3 regions of the Enterobacter huaxiensis genome follow, and region 2 is predicted to be linked to each of the others. Evidence: riboswitches for the same ligand, from Rfam matches in the RefSeq annotation. Region 2 holds a riboswitch; each other region holds the start of a gene.
The links. A riboswitch is a leader RNA that binds a small molecule or an ion and turns the genes downstream of it on or off. The one in region 2 is predicted to bind thiamine pyrophosphate.

Region 1 (7,155 bases), 2.0 Mb from region 2:
TAGGTCAGCGCTTTCACGCCTGCTTCACCGCCGATACCCAGCGGGCAGCGGTACTCGTGAGGGTAAGGCATGAACTGGACTTCTGGCATCATACCGTCAACCGCTTCTTTCGGAGACAGGTTGCCGGTCACGGACAGCGCACCGTGGGTCATACCGTGGTAACCACCAGAGAAGCTGATGATACCGCTACGACCGGTCACTTTTTTCGCCAGCTTCAGCGCCGCTTCAACGGCGTCTGCACCGGAAGGACCGGTGAACTGCAGGCAGTACTCTTTGCCCTGACCAGGCAGCAGAGAGAGCAGGTATTCAGAAAACGCGTCTTTCAACGGCGTCGTCAGATCCAATGTATGTAACGGCAAGCCGCTGGTAATGACATTTTGGATGCTTTTCAGCACATCAGGATGATTGTGACCCAGCGCGAGGGTGCCAGCGCCGGCTAAACAGTCAAGGTATTCTTTATTATCTGCATCGGTGATCCACACGCCTTCTGCTTTAGTGATCGCTAAAGGCAGCTTGCGCGGATAACTCCTGACGTTAGATTCAAACTCGGCCTGACGGGCCAGATAGGTTTCGTTGCTTTTATGGGCATCTACGGTGTCAATACGGACTTTATCCGTCATCATATCACTCCTACAACCGCGGCTTCGTTATGCGCCACGATTGAATAAAAAGTTAAAAAACAGATGGGGGTGTCTAAAAAACGCCGCCAATATAGAGCCTTTTTCCGTGGGGCTCAATGGTTAATTTGTTTACTGTTTTGTTACACGCCACACGAGGGGGGCAATATCCCGTTTCCTGCGTCGTAAAAAGCATTTTTTCGGCAATGAATTCAGCGCGTTATGTACACCTAATCTGGACTGTAAAAGTGAGGGTTAGAGTGTTACAAATCGTGCCTTTTCCTTAAGAAAAAGGAGGCGGAATGCCTCCTGGCGATCGTTATTTCTGCGTTACCTGCAAAATGCCGTGTTCACGGCCTTTGGTTTTATTCCAGGAGGCATCCGTAATACCGTTTTCATCAAGGCTAATGGATATAACAAATCCGTTACCATGAATTTCATAAAAGTTAGCATTCAGGCGTTTCACCGTGGCTTTTTTGCCATTAACGGTGGCGCTAAAAAAGCCGTTTGAAATCGTGGCATTAAGCTCATCAGAAGTGAATGACGCTTCACGCATTGGGTCATGGACAGCTGCCGCCTGGTTATGACCCGCCGCGTTTTCAGCCTTGGTTTTCGTAATATCGCACGAGCCGTCGCCATCGCTAATCTGAGTACATCCGGAACGTTCCAGCTGCGCGCGATAGTGCGCGCTAATGGCATGCGCCGGAGCCGCTGCTACGGTGAACAGCAGGGCAACCAGGGCTAATTTCGTTTTCATCGCAAAACCTTAATTATGGTGATGGTGTTTATGGGAGGTATCTGTCGCTCGCGCGGCGTTAGCATATGCCGCAGACAGGGACGCGTTATTAACGCCCTGTTGTCTTTGCTGTTCTGAAAGGTAGCACGTATCGTAGCTCACCCCTTTTGCGGTGCAATTGGCGATTCGCTGCTCGGGAGAAACGCAGCCCGCGAGCAGCGCGGCGATAACCGCAATCATCATTAACTTCTTCATGTTATTGCCTTATAAAACACACAGATAATATGAAACGTACATTACGCCGATCCAAATCCCGATAGAGATAAGCATCAGATATAGGGCCGCTGAGATAAATATATATTTGGACATGCTTTTGGCTATCATCGTTATTAATTTAATCAGTTCTTGCGCTGGTTAATAAAAAGTCATGTTAATACAAACCATTCATGAAATAGCTACTGACAAAGGTAACTGCGGTAAACTATCCAGTAAGGTGACTTTTTAATCCTTGATCGCGATCACTTAAAACTTCTGTTTACAGAATGGTTAATCGATAAAAAATCAATGTAAACATTTACTTATGCCTTCCATCTGAAAGGCTGCTATAAAGAGGTGAATAAAATCAACCTTATAATGGCCCTTCATCAAGGCTCATTAATGTAAACATTGGTTGTTTGATTTCCCCTTATTTTCAGGAGTGAGTAGCCAGTATTTTAATTCACAGATCCTGACGAAATGCTCTCAAATTTGAACCTAAGATACCGCTTGCATCCGGGCTTCAGTCGCGGGTAGACTCGCTCTCTAAATGAAGTTATTTACAGTAAAGTGATTTCATTGTTATTTGACTCGGGGTGCCCTTCTACGTGAAGGCTGAGAAATACCCGTACCACCTGATCTGGATAATGCCAGCGTAGGGAAGTCAGATGCCTTCCCGGTCATCGCTTCTTCACGCAAGGCAGGAGCGAACCATGCAGCCTGACCTGCTCGATCTACACGTTTTACATCAGTTCCGAACCCGTTCCCCGCTTACCCACTGTATGACTAACAATGTCGTACAAACCTTTACCGCCAATGTCCTGCTCGCACTTGGCGCCTCGCCGGCGATGGTGATTGAAGCCGAAGAAGCCGAACAGTTTGCGACGCTTGCCGATGCGCTGCTGATCAACGTCGGTACGCTGACCGCACCGCGCGCCCAGTCGATGCGTCGGGCAATAGAAAGTGCGGTGGCGGCAGGCAAACCCTGGACGCTCGATCCGGTTGCCGTTGGCGCGCTCGCCTTTCGCACCCGCTTTTGTCATCAAATTCTCTCCCTTAAGCCTGCCGCAATTCGTGGTAACGCCTCGGAAATTCTCGCCCTTGCAGGGATGAGCGCGGGCGGTCGCGGCGTAGATACAACCGATACGGCGGCCAGCGCGCTGCCTGCCGCCCAGGCACTGGCGCGCCAGATCAACGCCATTGTGGTGGTAACCGGCGAGGTGGATTACATCACCGACGGGCAGAGAACCCGCACCGTATCGGGGGGCGATCCGATAATGACCCGCGTTGTCGGCACAGGCTGCGCGCTCTCCGCCGTCGTTGCGGCCTGCTGTTCGCTGCCCGGCGACCGGCTGGATAATATCGCCGCCGCCTGCGGATGGATAAAGCGTGCCGGTACGGTCGCCGTGGCGCACTCCCGCGGTCCCGGCAGCTTCGCCAGCGCGTTTCTGGACGCGCTTTATACGCTGGAGGAGCAGGCATGAAGCGGATTAACGCCCTCACTATAGCCGGTACGGACCCCAGCGGCGGCGCCGGTATCCAGGCCGATCTGAAAACCTTCTCCGCGCTTGGGGCCTATGGCTGCTCGGTGATTACCGCGCTGGTGGCGCAAAACACCCGCGGCGTGCAGTCGGTCTACCGCATTGAGCCGGATTTTGTCACCGCGCAGCTGGATTCTGTGTTCAGCGACGTGCGCATTGATAGCACCAAAATCGGCATGCTGGCGGAGGCGGATATCGTCGACGCGGTGGCCGAGCGTCTTAAACGCTATCAGGTGCAAAACGTGGTGCTCGATACCGTAATGCTGGCAAAAAGCGGCGACCCGCTGCTTTCCGCCTCTGCCGTTGAGACGCTGCGTAAAAAGCTGCTGCCGCAGGTGGCGATGATCACCCCAAACCTGCCTGAGGCCGCCGCGCTGCTGGACGCTCCTCATGCGCAAACCGAACGCGAAATGAAAGAGCAGGGGCGGGCGCTTCTGGCGATGGGTTGCGGCGCGGTGCTGATGAAGGGCGGTCATCTTGATGATGCGGAAAGCCCTGACTGGCTCTTCACCCGCGACGGTGAAGAGCGCTTTACCGCCCCGCGCGTGCAGACTAAAAACACCCACGGCACGGGCTGTACGCTCTCTGCCGCGCTGGCGGCGCTGCGCCCGCGACACAGCGGCTGGGGAGAGACGGTGCAGGAAGCCAAGATCTGGCTCTCGGCGGCGCTGGCAAAAGCCGATACTCTGGAGGTCGGTCACGGTATTGGACCGGTTCACCATTTTCATGCATGGTGGTAACTCAGTATAATGGCAGTAAACACCACGCCTGAGAAAAACAGAGATGGAACAAGCGCATACCCGGCTAATCGCTCAGCTGAATGAACGGATTTCGGCAGCAGATAACACCCCGCTGTACCTGAAGTTTGCCGAAACGGTAAAAAATGCGGTACGCAGCGGCATGCTGGAACACGGCAATATTCTGCCCGGCGAGCGCGATCTGAGCCAGCTAACCGGCGTGTCGCGCATTACCGTGCGCAAAGCGATGCAGGCGCTGGAAGAAGAGGGCGTGGTGACGCGCGCCCGGGGTTACGGAACGCAGATCAACAATATCTTCGAGTATTCGTTAAAAGAGGCGCGCGGGTTTTCTCAGCAGGTGGTGCTGCGGGGCCAGAAGCCCAACACCCTGTGGGTCAACAAGCGGGTGGTGAAATGCCCCGAAGAGGTGGCTAACCACCTGTCGATTGCGCCGGAGAGCGAGGTTTTTTTGCTCAAGCGCATTCGTTACGTTGATGATGACGCGGTCTCTATTGAAGAGTCCTGGGTGCCGACCGGGTTAATCCCCGACCCCGATGCGATTGGCGTCTCGCTGTACGACTACTTCCGCAGCCAGAACATTTTCCCGCAGCGCACACGCTCGCGCGTCAGTGCGCGCATGCCGGACAGCGAGTTCCAGGCGCACATTAAGATGGACGAAAAAATACCGGTGCTGGTGATCAAGCAGGTTGCGCTTGACCAACAGCACCGGCCGATTGAGTACAGCATCAGCTACTGCCGTAGCGACCTATACGTCTTTGTGTGCGAGGAGTAAGTCCTCCCGCTCGGGCGCACAGTCGCCGCCGCGGTGGCTGACCACCCAGGCGGCTACCGCATTCCCCAGAAGCACGGCATCTGCCAGCGACCATCCCGCCGCCAGCCCGGCAAGCGTACCGCCCGCATGGCTGTCGCCTGCGCCAATGGTATCCACAACCGTGGCGGGAAACGCCGGCACAACGCCCGAGGCATCGCCGTCGTACCAGGCGGCACCGTCTTTATCATGACGCACAATCAGCGCCGCGCCGAAACGCTGCTGCCACTTCGCGCCCAGGTTCTCAGCCTTTACACCCAGTTTTTCAGCCGCTATTTCCGCTTCCTGACGATTAAGCGACACGATGGGCCTGCAGGCCATAATCCGCGCCATCAGCGCGTCGGGAATGTCCGCGATGCGGGGGCCGAAATCGATAAAGGCCGTCACGTCCTGTAGTCCTTCCAGCCAGCCCGTCAGCAGCTCACCGGAGGGTGAGGCCAGCTGATAGCCGGACAAAGAGACCAGGCTGTTTCGCGGCACGTTAAGCCCGTCAAGCCAGCTCTGCTGCCACTGGTTCTCCACGCCGCTAAAGGACATAAAGGTTCGCTCGCCGTCAGGCTCCACCAGCGCCAGACACCAGCCGTTATCCCCGGCTTCGGCCTCCACGGCGCTGTGCAGATCCTGCTTCGCCATCGCGTTGCGGATAATATCCGCCCACACGCCGTGGCCGACGGGAAGCGCGTTTTGCGCCGAAATCCCCAGCCGTTTCAGGGCGATGGCGATATTCAGCGCGCAGCCGCCAATATTTACACCCTGCTGCTTGAGCTCGATATCGCACCCGCGCCATGGCAGGGCGTAGGCGTCGGCGATAACGTCAATTACCGCCGCGCCCAGCACCGTCACCGGGCGCGTGGCGTGCAGCGTTTCAAGGCGTTGGGCAAACGAACTCATACGCCCTCCCTTTGCTCCCGATAGTGCAGGAGCTTTTCGCAATAGTGGCCAAAGTCGAGCCGATTAACGGCGTCGAGCTCGGCTTTCAGGGCCGGATCAATCGACTGCACGCCGTGCAGCGCGCCGCAGATGGCCGTTGCCATCGCGCCAATGGTGTCGGTATCGCCGCCCAGGTTGGCGCATAAAATGGCGCAGCGGTTCGGGTCGGTTCCCGCCAGCTCGACCATCGCGATGGCAGCCGGTACGGACTCAATGGTGCTGGTGCCTGCGCCGATCAGCTGATACACCTGCTCGCTGGCGGATTCTGTCCCGTTGGCTTCTCGTACGGTTTTCAGTGCCAGCTCAATACGTGCCGCAAGCGATGCGCTGAAGGTGGTGGTTTTCGCTTCCTGCGCATAGCGGGCGATACCGGGCAGCGCATCGACGATGTTCTGCCAGCGTTCGCCGTCGATGGCGCGTGAAATTGCCCACGCGATAACAGCCGCACCGGCAATGGCGAGATCGGATTTATGCGTCGGGCTGGAGGCCAGCGCCACCTGCTCAACAAAATGCGCCAGACGGGTGGCTGGGAGCAGGCAGCCCAGCGGGGACGCGCGCATCGCCGCCCCGTTGGTGACGCCGTTGTTCTCCAGTTCACTCACCGGCTTGCCGTCGCGAATGGCGTTCAGGGCAATTTTCGAGGTTGGCCCAAGCACGTTCTTATTAAACGCGTCGAAATCCAGCGCCCAGCGAAGAATATGCTTGCCGATAACGTCCGCGTTAATCTGCCCGTCGCACTCGATAATCGCATCCGCCAGACAGAGCGCCATCGAGGTATCGTCGGTGAACTCGGCCTGGTTGAAATAGCATGCCGCGTTATTCTCCGCCGGGCCGGGTAAGAAACGGTCAATCCAGCCGAAGTGCGCCTTGACGCGCGTTCTCGGCCACAGTTCCGACGGCATGCCCATCGCATCCCCTAACGCCTGCCCGTAAAGAGCACCGAGAATACGTTCTTGTTTCATTTAACTTCCCCTTGTGTCAGCGCGGTATCGCCATCAACCACCTCAATTGCGGTGATCTCTTTATCCGATTCGCGGAAAAACAGCATAAACAGCACGGCAATCACCGCAATCATGATTGCACCAAACGTCCACATTCCGGCCCAGTTGAAGGTCAGCCCATTCACCGGCTCTTTGTATGCGAACATTTTCTCCATCATCACGCCGCCCAGGCGGTATCCCAGCAGGCTACCAAAGCCCTGACAGCACAGCGTAATCAAGCCCTGCGCCGCGGTACGCATGTGCGCCGGCGCCTTTTTGTCCACGTAGATGTACGCGGTCACGTAATAGAAGTCATAGCTCACGCCGTGCAGCAGAATGCCGAGGAACAGCAGGGCGTAGGTGAAGTACTGATCCGCGCCGCCGTAAACGAAGAAACCGTAGCGGATGGCGGCGGTGATAAGCCCCAGGAGTAAGACCTTCTTAATACCAAAGCGTTTGGTGAAGAACGGCAGCGCCAGCATAAAGAAGATTTCGGAGAACTGGCCGAGGGTCATCCAGCCGGTGGCGTT
Region 2 (7,155 bases):
TCCCGCGAAACTGATCATGATTGGCCGGGTAAAAGAGAGTTTTCTGCTGTGAAGTGCCATGAGTCGTAAAAACCAGTCCAGATGGTATGACGCGCTGCGTCAATCGATATCCTCTCAGCATAGTCGCTGCACGGATGCTGGCTGCGAATTATACAGAGGATGTTTTACGGATTAGATGATTTGTCTTAAGAATGGATAAGAAACTACGCATTTATTTTATGAATTAAATTTTTTTGTGGCAAACGAGAAGGCAGGGCGAAACAGAGGAAGAAGCATTTCGCCCTGGTCAGCATCCGTTGCTGACCCACCAAGCATAAGAAACCGGGCATGCAGGGACAATCTCCCGGTTCCCTTCTTACGAGCCGCTTCGTAACCTTTATGCGCGTTTGCACTGTGTTTCAGCGTAATTGCGAGGCTCTTCCCAGCCAGCTGTCCCAGTCTTTCCAGACCGGCTGCAGCCCTTGCGCTGTCAGTGCTTCCGCTACCGCCTCCGGACGTCGTCCATCATGCGGGGCAAACTGCTCAAGCTCCGGATGGTTGTCGGCATAACCGCCCGGCTGCGTTTTGGAAAACGCGCTGACGTTATTGATCGCAATGGGGATAACGCGGTCGCGAAACGCCGGGGATTCGCGCGTGGAGAGAGATAGCTCGACCTCAGGCGCCAGCAGGCGAAACGCGCAGATGGTTTGCACCAGCTGGCGTTCATCCATTAGCGAAGCCGGCTCAATCCCGCCAGCACACGGGCGCAGGCGCGGGAACGAGATGGAGTAGCGGCTCTGCCAGTAGTGCTGCTGCAGCCACAGCAGATGTTCCGCCACCATGTAGCAATCCACCCGCCAGCTGTCAGACAGACCAACCAGTGCCCCCAGGCCAATTTTATCGATCCCGGCGCGCCCCAGCCTGTCCGGCGTTTCGAGCCGGAAGAGGAAATCCTGTTTTTTCCCCTTCAGGTGATGCCGGGCGTACGTCGCCTCGTGATAGGTTTCCTGATAGACCATTACGCCGTCCAGCCCGAGGGTTTTGAGCTCCGCGTATTCCTCCTGCAACAGCGGCTGTACTTCCATCTGCAGCGACGCAAACTCCCGGCGAATAGCCGGAAGATGCTGGCGAAAATAGTCCATTCCCACTTTGCTTTGATGCTCGCCCGTAACCAGCAGGAGATGCTCGAACCCCATTTCGCGGATGGCCGCACACTCGCGCGCGATCTCGCGCTCATCGAGCGTTTTGCGCTTGATGCGGTTACTCATGGAGAAGCCGCAGTAGGTGCAGTCGTTCGCGCACAGGTTTGAGAGATAGAGCGGGACGTAAAAACTTACCGTGTTGCCAAACCGCTGGCGGGTAAGCCGCTGCGCGCGCTGGGCCATCGTCTCAAGATACGCACCCGCGGCGGGGGAGAGCAGGGCCATCATGTCATCGCGGGTCAAATGACGGGCATTCAATGCCCGTTCTACATCTGCCGCCGTTTTGCCGTTGATGCGCAGGCGAATATCGTCCCAGTCGAGCTGCTGCCAGCGTTCGGTAAAGGTCGGCATCATAACGCCTCCAGAAAACCGGTGAGCGGGCTGGTGGCCTGCGCCTGAAGGCTGCGCGAGCCGGGGCCAGACTGCCGCGCCAGCAAACCCGCCTCCACGGCCAGACGAAAGGCGCGCGCCATCGTCACCGGGTCGTCAGCGACGGCAATTGCCGTATTGACGAGCACCGCGTCGGCGCCCATCTCCAGCGCCTGCGTCGCATGGCTTGGTACGCCGATACCGGCGTCCACCACCACCGGCACGGTGGCCTGCTCAATGACGATCTCCAGCATGGCGCGCGTCTCCAGCCCCTGGTTGGAACCAATCGGTGCGCCGAGCGGCATGACGGCAGCGCAGCCAGCTTCCTCCAGCCGCTTGCACAGGACGGGGTCGGCACCGCAATAGGGCAGGACGGTAAACCCCTGCTGCACCAGCTTTTCCGCCGCTTTAAGGGTTTCAATGGGATCGGGCAAAAGCCAGCGGGCATCCGGATGAATCTCCAGCTTTAGCCAGTGCGTACCCAGCGCCTCGCGCGCCAGCCGGGCGGCAAAAATCGCCTCCTCAGCGGTTTTGGCTCCGGACGTATTCGGCAGCAGCGTTACGCCGGCCTCCAGCAGCGGCGCCAGAATGGCATCGCTATGATGGCGCAGGTCAACGCGCTTTAGCGCCAGCGTCACCAGCTGGCTGCCGCTTTCACGAATGGCATCCACCATCAGCTGCGGGGAGGCGAATTTTCCGGTTCCGGTAAACAGATGCGAATCAAAGACTTTATCAGCAATACGTAACATCTCAGCCCCCTGCGATAACCTGAAACAGCAGGATCTGGTCGCCTTCATTGACCTGCTGATGTTCCCACCGTTCGCGCGGCAGGATCTGTTGATTGAGCGCCAGCGCCGTTCCCGGCTTGAGCTGGCGGAGCTTGTCGAGCAGCGCGGCGACGGTAAGCCCGTCATCGCACTTGATTGGCTCATCGTTAAACAGAATGCGCATCGTGGCCTCCGCATACCGGGCAGCCGCTGGCGCGGTGTAATGCCAGCTGGCGCCAGCCGCCGGAACGCGCATCAAACAGCCGCAGCCTGTTGCGCTCGGTCTCCATGCCGCTGAGCAGCTTGATGGCTTCCAGCGCCTGCAGGGTGCCCATTACCCCCACCACCGGGCCAACAATGCCTGCGGTGCGGCAGTTGCGTTCCGGCTCGACGTCATCTGGCCACAGGCATCGGTAGCAGCCCTGCGCCCAGGGGGGCGTCAGCACCATCATTTGCCCGCCGAAGCCGACCGCGCTGGCCGTAATAAGCGGCGTGCTCTGCGCCACGCAGGCGGCATTGATCGCCTGGCGCGTCGCCATGTTATCGGTGCAGTCCAGCACCGCGTCGGCCAGAGCAACTTCCCGTTCAAGCTCCTCGCCGCCGAGCCGCGCCTGAAGGGCGATGAGCTCGATGTCCGGGTTCAGCTGCGCCAACCGCTGCCGGGCGATCTGCGCTTTAGGCTGGTTGATGTCCTCGCTGGTAAAGAGGATCTGCCGCTGCAGATTGCTGAGATGCACCTCGTCGTCGTCGGCCAGCACCAGCGTGCCGATACCCGCACCGGCCAGATAGAGCGCGGCGGGCGCGCCGAGCCCCCCCAGGCCGACAATTAATACCCGGCTGGCGAGCAGCTTTTGCTGCCCGCCGATGGCGATATCCTCCAGTAGGATCTGGCGGCTGTAGCGCATAAAATCGCGGTCATTCATCGCCTGCTCCCGCCAGCTGTAATAGCTGCGCGGTGGCAGCCTGCCAGTCTTCCGCCTGCGTGATGGCACTGACGACGGCAATGCTGCCGACGCCGGTCTCCAGCACCGCCGGGGCGCGTTCAAGGCTAATTCCGCCGATGGCGACGGTGGGGTAATCTGCCAGACGCTGGATGTGGCGCGTCAGCTGCGTCAATCCCTGCGGGGCGGAGGGCATCTGCTTGGTTTGCGTCGGGAAAACGTGGCCGAGGGCGATGTAGGAGGGGCGAGCTGCCAGCGCTACGTCAATCTCCATATCGTCGTGTGTCGATACGCCCAGGCGCAGACCGGCATCACGGATGGCGATCAGGTCGGTTGTCTCCAGGTCTTCCTGGCCCAGATGCACGCCGTAGGCCTGGTGCTTAACGGCCAGCCGCCAGTAATCGTTGATAAACAGGCGGGCGTCGTAGCGACGCCCCAGCGCGATGGCGGCGATCGCGTCAGCCTCCACCTCTTCATCGCGTTTATCCTTGATGCGAAGCTGAATTGTGCGAACGCCGGCCTCAAGCAGGCGCGCGATCCACTCTACGCTGTCTACCACCGGGTAAAGCCCTAAGCGGAAGGGCACGGAGGGGAAATCGGGCTGGTACATTATGCCTCCTCTTTTTTGAGGTAGATTTCGCCGCCTTTGGCACGGAAGTTCTCTGACATATCCGCCATACCGACCTCAATTGCCTGCGCGGCGGCGTAATCACGCACTTCCTGGCTAATTTTCATCGAGCAGAACTTCGGTCCGCACATGGAGCAGAAGTGGGCCACCTTGCCGGACTCCTGCGGCAGGGTTTCGTCGTGATAGGCGCGGGCGGTGAAGGGATCCAGCGCCAGGTTGAACTGGTCTTCCCAGCGGAATTCAAAGCGCGCCTTCGACATGGCGTTATCGCGGATTTGCGCGCCGGGATGGCCTTTCGCCAGGTCCGCCGCGTGGGCCGCAATTTTGTAGGTAATCAGCCCCTGCTTCACGTCCTCTTTGTTTGGCAGGCCGAGGTGCTCTTTCGGGGTTACGTAGCAAAGCATGGCGCAGCCGAACCAGCCGATCATCGCCGCGCCAATACCCGAGGTGAAGTGGTCGTAGCCCGGCGCGATGTCGGTAGTCAATGGCCCCAGGGTGTAGAACGGCGCTTCGTGGCAGTGCTCCAGCTCCTCGGTCATGTTGCGGCGGATCATCTGCATCGGCACGTGGCCCGGGCCTTCAATCATCACCTGCACGTCATACTCCCAGGCGATTTTGGTCAGCTCGCCCAGCGTGTGTAGCTCGGCAAACTGCGCTTCGTCATTCGCGTCGCGAATAGAGCCCGGGCGCAGGCCGTCGCCCAGCGACAGTGAGACATCGTACGCGGCGCAGATTTCGCAGATCTCGCGGAAGTGTTCGTAGAGGAAGTTTTCCTGATGATGGGACAGGCACCACTTCGCCATGATGGAACCGCCGCGCGAGACAATGCCGGTCAGACGCTTCGCGGTCATCGGCACGTAGCGCAGCAGCACGCCCGCGTGAATGGTGAAGTAGTCCACGCCCTGTTCTGCCTGCTCCAGCAGCGTGTCGCGGAAGGCCTCCCAGGTGAGGTTTTCGGCGATGCCGTTCACCTTCTCCAGCGCCTGGTAAATCGGGACGGTGCCAATCGGTACCGGGCTGTTACGCAGGATCCATTCGCGGGTTTCGTGAATATAGCGGCCAGTGGAGAGGTCCATCACCGTGTCCGCGCCCCAGCGCGTTGACCAGACCAGCTTTTCCACCTCTTCCTCGATGGAGGAGGTGACGGCTGAGTTACCAATGTTAGCGTTGACCTTCACCAGGAAGTTGCGGCCAATGATCATCGGCTCGGATTCCGGGTGGTTGATGTTGGCGGGGATAATCGCGCGGCCGGCGGCCACTTCGTCACGCACAAACTCCGGCGTGATGTTCTCCGGCAGGCGAGCGCCAAAGCCTTCGCCCGGGTGCTGGTGGCGAAGCACTTCGCTACGGATGCGCTCGCGGCCCATGTTTTCGCGGATGGCGATGAACTCCATCTCCGGCGTGACGATGCCCCGGCGCGCGTAGTGCAGCTGGGTCACGCATTTGCCCGCTCTGGCGCGTTTCGGCGTCAGCAGGCCGGTAAAGCGCAGCTCGTCCAGACCGTCGTCGGCCAGACGTTCTTTCGTGTACGCAGAGCTTTGCTCGTTTAGCGCTTCGCTATCGTTACGCGCCTCAATCCAGGGCTGGCGCAGCTTTGCCAGGCCCTGCTGGACGTTGATGCTCACATCAGGGTCACCGTAAGGGCCGGAGGTGTCATACACCGGCACGGCTTCGTTGTCTTCAAACTGCGGGTTTTCTTTGCTGCCGCCGAGAAGCGTCGGGCTGAGCTGGATTTCGCGCATCGGGACGCGGATATCGGCCTGCGAGCCGGAAATGTAGATGCGTTTAGAATTCGGGAAAGCGGTGCCTTCCAGCGTGTCGATGAAGTGTTGGGCCTGTGCGCGCTGTTCGCGGCGGGTCAGTTTTGCAGTAGACATAGCTCATTCCAAAAGTGAAGGACATGGCTTGTCAGACGACGGATGAAGCAAGAGGAGATCGCCTCTGGGGCGATACAACAGCAGTGTAACTCTTGTTCCCTTCGCAGGTATTAGCCTGATCAGGTTCCGCGGATCCCGAATTAACGGTCTCAGCCCGCGTTTTTACAAACGCTGGGCACTCCGACAAGAAAAATCCCCCTCGTGAGAGGGGCGAATGGTTGTAAATTACTCGTTAACGATTAAGAACTCAAGCGGGGGGCGCGACGTTCTCTTCGCTGCGGATGTTCAAACCATTATCCAGCGCGAGGGCGATCAGCTTGTCTTCCAGCGTGAATCGCTCTTCGAGCGCTTCACCGAGATCGGACAGCGCATGCTGAAACTCAAGATAGTTATCGTGATCGATCGCGTTCTCGAGCGTGGAATCGTAGTAGTCCATGATCTGCTGGGTATTGCCTTCCAGCAGCGGATAGAGTTTTGTTGCGGCTAAAAACGGGCTTGTGCCTTCCATTTCGCGGATAATGCGTTCATAAATGTTGAAATGGCCGTCGGACAGGTAGTCGACCAGGCTCTGACAAAAATCGTCCAGCGCTTTTTCGTTCAGTCGCATATATGATTCTTTGCCAGGCTTAATACCGACCAGATTGTAATAAGCCACGAGCAGATGCTTGCGTACATGTAGCCAGCGATCCACCAGTTTGTTACTTCCTCCAACGCGCTCAGTCAGGCTTTCTAGCTGGTTTAACATGTTCGACTCCACAAGGTTTAGAATTGAATCTGCTTACCCAAAATGTAACCACAATGCTAACAACATGTCAGTGAAGCGAAGGTAGTGCAATAGATATGGATCGTATTATTGAAAAATCAGATCTTGGTTGGTGGATCGTCAGTCATGAACAAAAATTATGGCTGCCTGCCGGAGAACTCCCTTATGGCGCGGCGGAAACGTTCGATCTTGTTGGCCAGCGCGCGCTGAGGATCGGCGAGTGGCAGGGCGATCCGGTGTGGTTGATCCAGCAGGCTCGTCGCCACGATATGGGATCCGTTCGTCAGGTGCTGGATCTGGACGTCGGCCTGTTCCAGCTGGCAGGGCGCGGCGTGCAGCTGGCGGAGTTTTACCGCTCGCATAAATACTGCGGCTACTGCGGTCACACCATGCACCCGAGCAAAACCGAGTGGGCGCTGCTGTGCAGCCACTGCCGCGAACGTTATTACCCGCAAATTGCACCGTGCATCATTGTGGCAATCCGTCGCGATGATTCCATCCTGCTGGCGCAGCATACCCGGCATCGTAACGGCATTCATACCGTGCTGGCCGGGTTCGTCGAAGTGGGCGAAACCCTGGAGCAGGCGGTGGCGCGCGAGGTGATGGAGGAGAGCAGCATTAAGGTGAAG
Region 3 (7,155 bases), 560 kb from region 2:
GCTAACGTTTTGCTTCGTAAGACAACACTGCCGCCAGCTCTGTTTTCTCCTGTCTGAAGTGCAGCTCACACAGCGAGTCGCGCACCATCCAGGTGAAGATCAACAGCGTCGTACAGATCAAAAACAAACCTAACAGCAGAGTACGTTTTGGCATTCCAGCCTCCTTATTGCTTTTCGGCAATGAAGAGACTAACCTCGCAATGATCGTTGTGAAGTTTGTCTCCCCATCAATTTTTTGATGCGGGACTCTCCACTGTTTGCCTCTTGCGAAAGCCTGAGGCAAACAGCCTCAAGCACCCGCCACGCACTCTATTCGCCTTCTTCGTTCCTGTCAGAAAGTCGTTTCATTTCGTGAAGCCGCCTTCCAGATTCAGACATCTTTAACGCGGCAGGTCAGCGCCAGCGTGACGACCGAAATCGCCGCAATCATCCAGTACACCGAGGCGTGGCCATAGCTTTGCGACAGCGCCCCCTGAATCACACCGGCAAGGATAACGCCCGTCGAAATGCTGTTGGTGAAAAGCGTGGTCGCTGAGCCTGCTCGCCCCGGCATTAGATCCTGGAACCAGAGCATCCCTATCCCGGCAACGATCCCGATGAAAACCGCGTTAAACAGCTGCAATGCCAGCAGCGCCTCCCGCGAATGGAAAAAGATCAGCCCCGCGTAGAACAGCACCCCGGCCGCCACGGCAACGATCATCATCCTGCGTTTTCCAAAGCGCTTCACGTAATACCCGGCCAGGATCATCGCCGGAATTTCCAGCCCGGCGGCGGTACCCATCAGGAGCCCCGCGAGCTTGTCCGGTAACCCCAGATCGCTGCTGATCCACAGCGGCATATCGATGATGTACATGGTGTTGCAGGTCCACATCAGGGTGGAGGCGATAAACAGCATGCGGACGTTCTTGTCCTGCCAGCCGCTCACCTGGGTGATGGGCCTGTCAGCCGGCTGTTCAACCCGCGCCACCGACGGCAGCACAAAGGCAATCAGCGCCAGGCTGATGACAAATATCCCCGCCGCGATGGAAAACATCATCGTGAAGCCGTAATTCAGCGCCAGCATAAAGGCCAGCGGCGGGCCGATGACCCATGCCAGCGAGAGCTGCGCTCGCATCACGGAGCTGAACATCACCACCTCTCGCGCCGAGCTATCGGCATACTCGCGGGCCAACGCAAACAGCTGCGGCATGGCGGTATTCGCCAGTGAAGCCAGCAGTACGCCACAGGTGATCAGCGTCAGGTAATGACGGTTGAAGGCAAACAGCAGCGCGTTGCCCACGGCCATGGCACAGCAAAAGAGGATCAGCCTGCGGCGATCGCCCTGGCTGTCAGAGCGTTTCGCCAGCCACAGGCTGACCAGGATCCCGGCAATCGCGTTGACGGTATAAAACAGCCCCACCCAAAACGGCTGTGCTCCGACCTCACGGCTGAGGAACAGGCTGAGCGTCGGTGCCTGAAGCGCCCCCGCCACGCCCATCATAAAGGCCACCAGCATAAAAGCGGCATACACGCCGTTCAGGCGTCGCCCCATCGTCATCAACCAGAGCATGCGCAAATCCTTGTGAAAGCGAATCGAAATTGGGTGAAATAGTAAACGAAAAAAGCCAGCAAAAACATTTTGCTGGCGGGTGATTAGCACCAATACTCAGTCACACATGATCGAGGCGAGTTAGCGAGAAGAGATCGGATTCGTAACGTCCCACTGCATCAGTTCTTCTAACGTTTTCAGCCGTTGCTCTGCACACCGGCGGGCCAGCCAGGACACTCCTTTTGTCGCTGAAAAGTACTGCTGATAAAACTGACGTGCGGTAGACCTCTTCATAATTTACCTCCTCGCTTCATCGAGAAGAATTATTGGCCTAATATAGGGATAAATAAATTGCTGGTTTTTTGTCAGGAGTTCCCCTTTTATGCCGTCTGGTCGTCTGCAACAACAATTTATCCGCCTTTGGCAGTGCTGCGAGGGGCAATCGCAGGAGACAACGCTGAACGAGCTGGCGGAACTCCTTAACTGTTCGCGTCGCCATATGCGCACGCTTCTGAACACTATGCAGCAGCAGGGCTGGCTAAACTGGGAGGCGGAGGCAGGACGCGGCAAGCGCTCGCGCCTGACCTTTCTCTATACCGGCCTGGCGCTGCAGCAGCAGCGGGCGGAAGATCTGCTGGAGCAGGATCGTATCGATCAGCTGGTGCAGCTGGTAGGCGATAAAGCGGCCGTGCGCCAGATGCTGGTTTCCCATCTCGGACGCAGCTTTCGTCAGGGCCGCCACATCCTGCGGGTGCTCTACTACCGTCCGATGAAAAACCTGTTGCCCGGCACGGCCTTACGCCGCTCGGAAACGCATATGGCCCGGCAAATCTTCAGCGGCCTGACGCGCATAAATGAGGAAAATGGGGAACTGGAAGCGGACGTTGCGCACCACTGGCAGCAGCTTTCCCCGCTGCACTGGCGCTTTTTTTTACGGCCCGGCATCCATTTTCACCACGGACGCGAGCTGGAGATGGCCGACGTTATCGCCTCGTTGGCGCGTGCCCGCAGGCTGCCGCTTTACTCGCATATTTCACGCATCCATTCCCCAACCGCCTGGACGCTGGATATTGAGCTCTCGCAGCCGGACAAATGGCTACCGTGGCTGCTGGGCTATGTCCCTTCGATGATTTTGCCCGCCGAGTGGGAATCGCTGAATAATTTTGCCAGCCAGCCGATTGGCACCGGCCCCTACTCTGTCTCGCGCAATAACAATAACCAGTTGAAGATCCGCGCGTTTGATGACTATTTTGGCTACCGGGCGCTTATCGACGAAGTGAACGTCTGGGTGTTGCCGGACCTCAATGAAGAGCTGAGCGCCGGGCTGACGCTGGAAGGGCCGACGACGGGTGAAAAGGCCGTCGAAAGCCGCCTTGAAGAGGGCTGTTATTATCTGCTGTTTGACCGCCGCACCCATCGCGGCGCAAATCACGAGGTGCGTGAGTGGATCAGCCACATTCTGGCCCCTGCGAATCTGATTTATCATGCCGACGTTCAGTATCAGGCATGGTGGTTCCCGGCCTACGGCCTGCTTCCACGCTGGCACCACGCGCGTCCAGCGCGTAGCGAAAAGCCCGCAGGGCTGGAGTCCATCACCCTGACCTACTACCGCGAGCATGTGGAGCATCGCTTTATTGCCAGAATCATGACTCGACTGCTGGCGGCCGAAGGGGTAACGCTGGAGGTCAAAGAAGTTGACTATGACGAATGGCACCAGGGAGATATCACCAGCGATATCTGGCTGAACAGCGCCAATTTCACCCTGCCGCTCGATTTCTCGCTCTTCTCGCACCTGTATGAAGTCCCGCTGATCCAGCACTGCATCGATCGGGACTGGCAGCAGGACGCCGCCTTGTGGCGCGCGGGCGAAATGAATTTAGCCACGTGGTGCCAGGCTTTACTTGCCGAACAGGCGATCGTGCCGCTGATCCACCACTGGCTGATGATCCAGGGACAGCGCAGCATGCGCGGCCTTCGGATGAATACCCTGGGCTGGTTTGATTTTAAATCCGCCTGGTTTGCGCCGCCGGAGCCATAACGCTTTCGTAATATTCACCAAATCATTACAATAGCGCCGTTCTCAACGGGGTGCTGCATCACAGATGTGCGCTGAGATAATACCCGTCGAACCTGATCCGGATAACGCCGGCGAAGGGATTTGAGGCTGTCGCTCAAAATCCTTTGCCACTCAACTTTGAGGTGCAAAGTGTTAAAAAAAGTTCTTCCCCTGCTGGCGCTTTTTGCGCTGCCTGCTTTTGCGAAGCCCGTCCTGACGGTCTACACCTATGACTCCTTCTCTGCCGACTGGGGCCCTGGCCCGGTAGTCAAAAAAGCCTTTGAAGCCGACTGCGGCTGCGAGCTGAAGTTTGTCGCGCTGGAGGACGGCGTTTCGCTGCTCAACCGTCTGCGTATGGAAGGCAAAAACAGCAAAGCCGACGTGGTGCTTGGTCTGGATAACAACCTGCTGGACGCCGCCTCGCAAACCGGGCTATTTGCCAAAAGCGGCGTAGCGACGGATGCCGTTAACGTGCCGGGCGGGTGGAAGAACGACACCTTTGTGCCGTTCGACTACGGCTACTTTGCGTTCGTGTATGACAAAAACAAGCTGAAAAGCCCGCCAAAGAGCCTGAAAGAGCTGGTTGAAAGTGACCAGAAGTGGCGCGTAATTTATGAAGATCCGCGTACCAGCACCCCGGGCCTTGGCCTGCTGCTGTGGATGCAGAAAGTCTACGGCAATAAAGCCCCCGAAGCGTGGCACAAGCTGGCGGCCAAAACCGTCACCGTCACCAAGGGCTGGAGCGAAGCCTACGGCCTGTTCCTGAAAGGCGAAAGCGACCTGGTGCTGAGCTACACCACCTCTCCGGCCTACCACATCATCGCCGAGAAGAAAGACAACTATGCTGCTGCTGACTTCGCCGAGGGCCACTATCTGCAGGTGGAAGTCGCCGCGCGTACCGCCGCCAGCAAACAGCCGGAGCTGGCCGAGAAGTTCCTGAAATTTATGGTTTCACCAGCGTTCCAGAACGCCATTCCCGCGGGCAACTGGATGTATCCGGTGACTAACGTGACGCTGCCTGCAGGCTTCGACCAGCTGACTAAACCAACAACCTCGCTCGAGTTTACGCCGCAGCAGGTCGCCGCGCAGCGTGCCGCATGGGTAAGTGAATGGCAACGCGCCGTCAGCCGCTGATTCCCGGCTGGTTAATCCCCGGGCTGCTTGCCGCCGTTCTGATGGTGGCGGTCAGCCTGGGCGCTTTTCTTGCGCTGTGGCTTAACGCGCCGGAGAGTAACCTGCTCGCGCTCTGGCACGACGGCTACCTCTGGCACGTTATCCGGTTCTCCTTCTGGCAGGCGTTTCTCTCTGCGCTGCTTTCGGCGATCCCGGCCATTTTTCTGGCGAGAGCACTGTATCGGCGGCGTTTTCCAGGCAGGCAGGCGCTGCTGCGCCTGTGCGCCATGACGCTGATCCTGCCGGTGCTGGTAGCCGTGTTTGGCATCCTGAGCGTGTATGGCCGTCAGGGCTGGCTGGCCTCTCTTTTTACGATTTTAGGGCTGGAGTGGACCTTCTCCCCCTACGGGCTGAAGGGCATTCTGCTCGCGCACGTCTTTTTCAATATGCCGATGGCTACGCGCCTCTTTTTACAGGCGCTGGAAAATATCCCCGGTGAGCAGCGGCAGATTGCCGCCCAGCTCGGCATGCGCGGCTGGTCCTTCTTCCGCTTCGTTGAGTGGCCGTGGCTGCGCCGCCAGATCCCGCCCGTGGCGGCATTAATCTTCATGCTCTGCTTTGCCAGCTTTGCCACCGTGCTGTCTCTTGGCGGAGGGCCGCAGGCCACCACCATTGAGCTGGCGATCTATCAGGCGCTGAGTTACGACTACGATCCGGGCCGCGCCGCGTTATTAGCGATAGTACAAATGCTCTGCTGTCTTGCGCTGGTGCTCCTGAGCCAGCGCCTGAGCAAAGCCATTTCTCCCGGCAGTAACCAGATAGCAGGCTGGCGCGATCCGCAGGACAGCCTGCACGGCCGCATCACCGATTTTATCCTTATCGCGCTGGCGCTGGCGCTTCTGCTGCCGCCGCTGATGGCCGTTATCGTCGATGGCCTGAACCATAATCTCCTGTCAGTGCTGCAACAGCCGATCCTCTGGCAGGCAACGTGGACCTCGGTACGCATCGCGCTGGCTGCCGGACTGCTCTGTGTTACCCTGACCATGATGCTGCTCTGGAGCAGCCGTGAGCTCTATGCCCGGCAGGCCCGTAAGGCCGGACAGGCGATGGAGCTAACGGGAATGCTGATCCTGGCGATGCCCGGCATCGTGCTGGCAACGGGGTTCTTTTTACTGTTCAATAGCACCATCGGCCTGCCGGAAAGGGCCGACGGCATTGTGATTTTCACCAACGCCCTGATGGCCATTCCTTACGCGCTCAAAGTGCTGGAAAACCCGATGCGCGACGTGAACAGCCGCTACAGTTTGCTGTGTCAGTCGCTGGGCATGCAGGGCTGGCAGCGGCTGAAAGTGGTGGAACTCCGCGCCCTGAAACGCCCGCTGGCGCAGGCCCTGGCCTTTGCCTGCGTGCTGTCGATTGGTGATTTCGGCGTGGTGGCGCTCTTCGGCAATGAAGATTTCCGCACCCTGCCGTTCTGGCTGTACCAGCAAATTGGCTCTTACCGCAGCCAGGACGGCGCGGTCACGGCGCTGTTACTGCTCGTGCTGTGCTTTACGTTATTTACCGTTATCGAAAAACTTCCGGGGCGCGATGTTAGAACTGACTGATGTAACCTGGCTTTACCAGCACCTGCCGATGCGCTTCACGCTCTCCGTGCGCCAGGGGGAGATGATTGCCGTGCTTGGCCCAAGCGGCGCGGGGAAAAGTACGCTGCTTAATTTGATTGCCGGTTTTTTGCAACCGGCGAGCGGATCGATAGTGATTGAAAACCGGGACCATACCCGAACTCCGCCGGCAAAGCGTCCGGTCTCAATGCTGTTTCAGGAAAACAACCTGTTTACCCATCTGACGGTGCGGCAAAACATCGCGCTGGGAATGCATCCGGGACTAAAGCTGAACGACGCCCAGCGTCAGAAGCTGGAGAGCATTGCCGCACAAATGGGGATCACCGAGTTCATTGACAGGCTGCCGGGTGAGCTTTCCGGCGGTCAGCGTCAGCGCGTGGCGCTGGCACGCTGTCTGGTACGCGCACAGCCGGTGCTGCTGCTGGATGAGCCGTTCTCTGCGCTCGATCCTGCTCTGCGTCAGGAGATGCTCGCCCTGGTCCAGGACGTCTGTCAGCGCCAGCAGCTGACGATGCTCATGGTGTCGCACAGTATTGAAGATGCCGCACGGATTGCGCCGCGATCGGTGGTGATCGCCGAAGGGCGTATTTTGTGGGATGGAAAAACAGAAGAACTGCTGAGTGGTAAAGCGGGGGCGTCTTCACTGTTGGGCATTCGTGCGGTCTGATGCCCTCACCCTTGCCCCTCCCACAGGGAGAGGGTACAAACATCAAAAACGGCAACCCGTTGCCGTTTTGCTTTGACCTTGTGCGGTCTGATGCCCTCTCCCTTTGGGAGAGGGAAAACACCTTAACGGCTCACCACTTTCATTAGGATCTCTACGTACACCGGCA

Region 1: it holds a riboswitch for thiamine pyrophosphate, as region 2 does, so the genes downstream of both, thiM (hydroxyethylthiazole kinase) here and thiC (phosphomethylpyrimidine synthase ThiC) in region 2, are expected to answer to the same signal.
Region 3: it holds a riboswitch for thiamine pyrophosphate, as region 2 does, so the genes downstream of both, thiB (thiamine ABC transporter substrate binding subunit) here and thiC (phosphomethylpyrimidine synthase ThiC) in region 2, are expected to answer to the same signal.

Annotation. Positions count from the first base shown of each region.
Region 1 covers NZ_CP043342.1:1,641,534-1,648,688, forward strand. The annotation lists gene D5067_RS07835 (diaminobutyrate--2-oxoglutarate transaminase) at 1-623, opposite strand, end outside; gene D5067_RS07840 (hypothetical protein) at 937-1,374, opposite strand; gene D5067_RS07845 (hypothetical protein) at 1,384-1,608, opposite strand; TPP riboswitch at 2,191-2,287, shown strand; gene thiM (hydroxyethylthiazole kinase) at 2,322-3,092, shown strand; gene thiD (bifunctional hydroxymethylpyrimidine kinase/phosphomethylpyrimidine kinase) at 3,089-3,889, shown strand; gene D5067_RS07860 (GntR family transcriptional regulator) at 3,933-4,679, shown strand; gene D5067_RS07865 (PfkB family carbohydrate kinase) at 4,653-5,606, opposite strand; gene D5067_RS07870 (ADP-ribosylglycohydrolase family protein) at 5,603-6,607, opposite strand; gene D5067_RS07875 (nucleoside permease) at 6,604-7,155, opposite strand, start outside.
Region 2 covers NZ_CP043342.1:4,589,532-4,596,686, reverse strand. The annotation lists gene D5067_RS21915 (sensor domain-containing diguanylate cyclase) at 1-60, opposite strand, end outside; gene thiH (2-iminoacetate synthase ThiH) at 399-1,532, opposite strand; gene thiG (thiazole synthase) at 1,532-2,299, opposite strand; gene thiS (sulfur carrier protein ThiS) at 2,301-2,573, opposite strand; gene D5067_RS21895 (HesA/MoeB/ThiF family protein) at 2,485-3,240, opposite strand; gene thiE (thiamine phosphate synthase) at 3,233-3,868, opposite strand; gene thiC (phosphomethylpyrimidine synthase ThiC) at 3,868-5,763, opposite strand; TPP riboswitch at 5,843-5,956, opposite strand; gene rsd (sigma D regulator) at 6,011-6,508, opposite strand; partial or broken gene nudC (NAD(+) diphosphatase) at 6,604-7,155, shown strand, end outside.
Region 3 covers NZ_CP043342.1:4,025,029-4,032,183, forward strand. The annotation lists gene D5067_RS19190 (Hok/Gef family protein) at 2-154, opposite strand; gene D5067_RS19195 (sugar efflux transporter) at 371-1,549, opposite strand; gene sgrT (glucose uptake inhibitor SgrT) at 1,670-1,822, opposite strand; gene sgrR (HTH-type transcriptional regulator SgrR) at 1,911-3,566, shown strand; TPP riboswitch at 3,603-3,703, shown strand; gene thiB (thiamine ABC transporter substrate binding subunit) at 3,735-4,718, shown strand; gene thiP (thiamine/thiamine pyrophosphate ABC transporter permease ThiP) at 4,694-6,304, shown strand; gene thiQ (thiamine ABC transporter ATP-binding protein ThiQ) at 6,288-6,989, shown strand; gene D5067_RS19225 (DedA family protein) at 7,112-7,155, opposite strand, start outside.